DNA from 2 places in the Henriciella litoralis genome. Region 2 is predicted to be linked to the other one. Evidence: riboswitches for the same ligand, from Rfam matches in the RefSeq annotation. Region 2 holds a riboswitch; the other holds the start of a gene.
What was found. A riboswitch is a leader RNA that binds a small molecule or an ion and turns the genes downstream of it on or off. The one in region 2 is predicted to bind glycine.
Positions count from the first base shown of each region.

Region 1: linked by a shared signal. The riboswitch ahead of gcvT (glycine cleavage system aminomethyltransferase GcvT) and the one ahead of B8783_RS08840 (D-amino acid dehydrogenase) in region 2 are both predicted to bind glycine.

Region 1 covers NZ_NCSS01000004.1:226,737-229,136, reverse strand. Annotated here, with positions in the region: gene B8783_RS01110 (TadE/TadG family type IV pilus assembly protein) at 1-777, shown strand, start outside; glycine riboswitch at 866-957, shown strand; gene gcvT (glycine cleavage system aminomethyltransferase GcvT) at 1,130-2,284, shown strand; gene gcvH (glycine cleavage system protein GcvH) at 2,297-2,400, shown strand, end outside.
Region 2 covers NZ_NCSS01000006.1:1,092,200-1,094,599, reverse strand. Annotated here, with positions in the region: gene B8783_RS08845 (malate synthase G) at 1-168, opposite strand, end outside; gene B8783_RS08840 (D-amino acid dehydrogenase) at 198-1,466, opposite strand; glycine riboswitch at 1,525-1,621, opposite strand; gene B8783_RS08835 (TonB-dependent receptor) at 1,897-2,400, shown strand, end outside.

The DNA of each region.
Region 1 (2,400 bases), on a different contig from region 2:
AAGCTGGACGTCGCGCTGATGCTGGACGTCTCTGGCTCGATGAAGGGCGAAAAGCTCGAAGACCTGAAAGTCGCCGCGAGCGACGCTATCGATATCCTGATTACACAGCGGACGGGCGACCGTGTCCGCGTGGGCTTCAACGCCTATTCAGACTCTGTGAATGCCGGAAGCTATGCGGATGCGGTCATGGACCGCCCTCGCTGGGCGCGCCCGACCGTATGCGTCTCCGAGCGCAAAGGGGCCGCCGCCTGGAAAGACGACGCGCCCGGCAACAACAAATGGATCGGCAGTGCCGCCAGCTCGTGTCCATCGACACCGGTTGAACCCCTGAGCTCGAACGCCAGCGTGCTCAAGGGCAAGATCGACAAGTTGCGCGCGAATGGTAGCACTGCCGGACATATCGGCGTGGCCTGGGCGTGGTATCTCATCTCACCGGCCTGGAAAGACATCTGGCCAGCTGCGTCTGCACCGCGGGCCTATGATGAGCCACAATCGAAAAAGGCCGTCATTCTGATGACCGATGGTGAGTTCAACACCGAGTATGAGCGCTGGCAGGGCAACAGCAAGCAGCAAGCCAAGAAACTGTGCGGCCGGATGCGCGATGAAGGCATCCTTGTTTACGCGATTGCGTTCGACGTTCGCTCTTCGGCCAAGCGCGTGCTTGAAGACTGCGCGGGCGAAAAGAGCCGCTTTTTCGACGCCAAAAACGGTGACGAACTGAAATCGGCTTACCGTTCCATTGCGAGCCAGCTGACAAATCTCGCGCTGACTGAGTAATTCCTGCGCAGCTGGATGGAATAACCTCATCGACGTGACGAGTTGTGCTTGCCGCCATCCGGAATCCGAAATAGGTAGGGGGCAGTAGACCTCCTTCCCGGGAGAGAGTGGGCCACAAGCCCGCCGCCGAAGGCGCAACCGCCCCGGAAACGCTCAGGCAAAATGGACCGGGGGGAGACCACACGCTGGAAAGAGGCGAATGCGGCTATGCCCGTATTGTCGGCCTCGCCGAAGGAGCAAGCCGGCTCATACCAATGAGCGTCAGGCGGAATCTCTCAGGCGCCGAGACAGCGGGGGCGGCCACATCCTCGGAGGGCGAGGGCTGTGTGGCTGTTCAACTGTAAAGGGCGCCATGGCTGATCAGGCTTCAGAAAACCTCCGCAAGACACCTCTTTATGATGTGCACGTCGAACATGGCGGCAAACTCGTGCCGTTTGCCGGCTATGAAATGCCCGTGCAGTTTGAGGGCGTCATGGCAGAGCATCTGTGGACGCGCCAGCATGCCGGCCTGTTCGATGTCTCACATATGGGCCCGTGCTTCCTGTTCCTGAAGGAAGGCCTTGGAGGGCCGGGCGCGCATGAGAAGATTTCGGCGCTGCTTGAGCAAATTGTCCCGAGCGATATTGCTGCACTGAAGCCGGGGCAGGGCCGTTTGACCGTTCTGCTGAACGAAGAGGGCGGTATCCTCGACGATCTGATCGTGACGCGTATGCCTGACGATGATCTGCAGGGCATGCTCTATATTGTCGTCAATGGCGCGGTGAAGGCCGAAGACTGGGCACTGATGCGTGAGAAGCTCAGCGACCAGTGCATGCTGCAGACCGCCGATGACCGGATATTGGTGGCCTTGCAGGGGCCGGAAGCGGCTGCTGTGATCGAGCCGCATTTTCCTGAAGCAGGTGAGCTTAAATTCATGCGCTGTGCGCACGTCCAGAAGGATGGCGAGCGGTTCATGGTAACCCGCTCTGGCTATACCGGCGAGGACGGGTTCGAGCTGCTTCTGCCGAACAATGAGACTGGGCTTGGCATCGTGAAAGCACTGCTGGCCGATGACCGCGTCAAGCCGATCGGGCTTGGGGCGCGCGACAGTCTGCGTCTGGAAGCCGGGCTTTGCCTCTATGGCCATGATATGGACCCAAGTCGCACTCTGGTCGAGGCCGACCTGCAATGGGTGATCCAGAAGTCACGCCGGGCGCGGGCTGATTTTCCCGGCGCCGCCAAAATTACCGATCAGCTGACCAATGGCGCAGCCGAAAAGCGCGTTGGTATCCGCCCGCTTGAGCGCGCGCCGGCCCGCGAGGGCACAGAGATACATGTCGACGGCGTTAAAGTTGGCGTCGTGACATCAGGCGGCTTCGGGCCGAGCGTCGAAGGGCCTGTCGCGATGGGCTATATTCGCGCCGATCTGACCGAGCCAGGCACCAAGATTGACCTGATGGTGCGCGGCAAGGCCCGCGCCGGTGAGGTCGCCGCCCTTCCATTCGTCGAACCAAATTACAAACGTTGAGGACCAGTTGAGATGACCCAGAAATTTACCCAGCAGAATACGTTCTACACCGAAGACCATGAATGGGTGACGGTGCATGGCGATCTCGCGACTTGCGGGATCACCCGCTACGCTGC
Region 2 (2,400 bases):
GCGGGCCAGCAGTGCGCGGTTTCGCCCAGAAAAGTGAGAGATGATCTCCTCCAATCCCGACCAGATGGTCTTGCTATCGTACGGCAATCCTTTGAGAGCTTCTCGTTCAACGAAGTCAGCTAGCGCGGCATCGATTTTGAGCTGCCCGCGGTCCACATAGTTTGTCATTACTATTCTCACCAAAATTCTGTTGGAGGTCAGGCTGCCAGAGCAGGGGATACGGTCTGCAAACGCCCGGTAAATGATTTAAGGATCTTTTCCGAAACGATCTCGGCGGTCGCGGCTGACAGCGTCCATCCGAGATGTCCATGACCGGTGTTATAGAACACGCGGTCTCGCTTGCCGGCCATCGCTCGAGGCATCATGTCCGGCATCATCGGGCGCAAACCAGCCCAGGGAATTGAGCCCGACGCGTCTAATTCAGGATGATGCGTGTGAACCCATTCGACCAGTGGACGAATTCGGTCCGCGCGAATATTGCGGCCAAATCCATTTATTTCCGCTGTACCCGCAATTCGGTATTTGTCAGGCCCAAGTCGGCTGGTAACGATTTTTGCCGCTTCATCGAGCAAGCCAACTTGTGGCGCCGCCAACTCACTATCTACGTGGGTAATGGGAACGGTGATCGAATAGCCTTTGACGGGGTAGACATTGATCCGGTCGCCCAGTTGGGATGCAAAGCGTCTGCTTTCCACACCGGCGCAAACCACGATGGCATCGTGAGTCGATGTTTGAGGATCGGCCCGGCCATTCGGACTTTGGTCGAACTGGATATCCACGCCTTGTGCATGAGCTTTGACGCGGGAAATTTCGGCTCCCAATCGCATGATCGCGCCTCGATTGACGCAAACCTCCGACAATTGGCGTGTAAATCTGTGAATGTCGCCCGTTGCGTCATCTTGAGTGTAGTATCCGCCGACGAACTCGCCGCTCAACGCTGGCTCGATTGACTTGATTTCCTCGCGTGTAACCGCGCGGCGATCAAGTCCCGCCTCATTCAGCATGCCATTGACGGTTGCGGCAGATTCAAGATCTTCTTTTGATTTGTAAAAGTGCAAGATCCCTTTTTGAGCAAAGTCGAAGCTGAGTTGCTCAGTCTCGGCAATCTCAAATAAGCGCTGACGCGCCAGAAGTGCCAGACGAACCGTCTCCATCGAGTTTTCGCGGTACTTCCGCGTCGCCAACAAAAACTCGGCAATCCAGGAATATTTGTGCCAGCTCGGCGAGGGGCTGAATAAGAGCGGCGCATCATTGCGCAAGAGCCACTTTATACCTTTGCCGACGGTAGTCCAGTTGTTCCAGACCTCAGCGTTGCAAGCAGATAACTGGCCACCATTTGCGAACGACGTTTCCATCGCTGCGTATCGGTTTCGGTCAAAAACGGTTACTTCAAATCCGCGGTTAAGCAGGGCGTAGGCTGTGGTGATCCCCGTAATCCCGGCACCAACAATCGCAATATTCTGCATCTGAATCTCCAAGCAGACAAATGGGCAGAAACGAACGCGGGCCTGATCCGCAATCGTTTCTGCCCCATCTGTCCTGAACCTGAGAGATTCATGAGCGTCGACTCACTTGCTCCTTCGGTGGGCCGCCATAGCGACCACTCTCCAGATGTCCTTCAAGTCGACCGGTATTAGGCCTGAGAGTTTCCGGGGCGGTTGCTCCTTCGGCGCCGGATATATCCGGGCTCTCCCTGTCGACAGCTTTGAACAAGAAAAAAGTAGTATACCATATTTTTAAGTCAAGCCTTTAAATCAACGGACAGTAGAATGCCTGTAACTGCTGAAAATGGATGTGTAGCAAATTCGACACACTTCCTGAAAATTCTAAAAAAGTATGATTGACTACTTTATCAAAAAATCGTGCCTTAAAGCTCTCGCTGGAGGAGTGCAGAATATGAACAAGATCAAATTCGGAGTTATTTCGAGCGTCAGCACCCTGGTGTTGGCCCTCTCAGCTGCCGCTCAAAGCGGCCCAGATTCAGGCGCGGACGCGGCTGAAACAGAAACCCGTACGCTTGGGGCCATTACGGTGACAGCGGAAAAGCGCGCTGCAAATTTACAGGATGTTCCGATTAGTATTTCTGCGTTCACAGGCGAAACACTTGAAGATCTAGGCATCACCGAGACGGATCAGTTGGGCGAATTTTTGCCGGGGTTGGAAATTTTGTCTCCGAGCGGGGAAGGCAGCCAGGTTGTCTTCTTCTTGCGAGGCGCAGGCCTAAACGACTTCAATACCAATAATGCGGGCCCCGTCGCGGTATATGCCGACGAAGTCTACGTCAGTTCGCCTGTTCTGACCGCATTTCAATTCTTTGATACCGAGCGGCTTGAGGTCTTGAAGGGGCCGCAAGGCACACTCTATGGCCGAAACACAACTGGCGGTGCGATCAAGTTTATC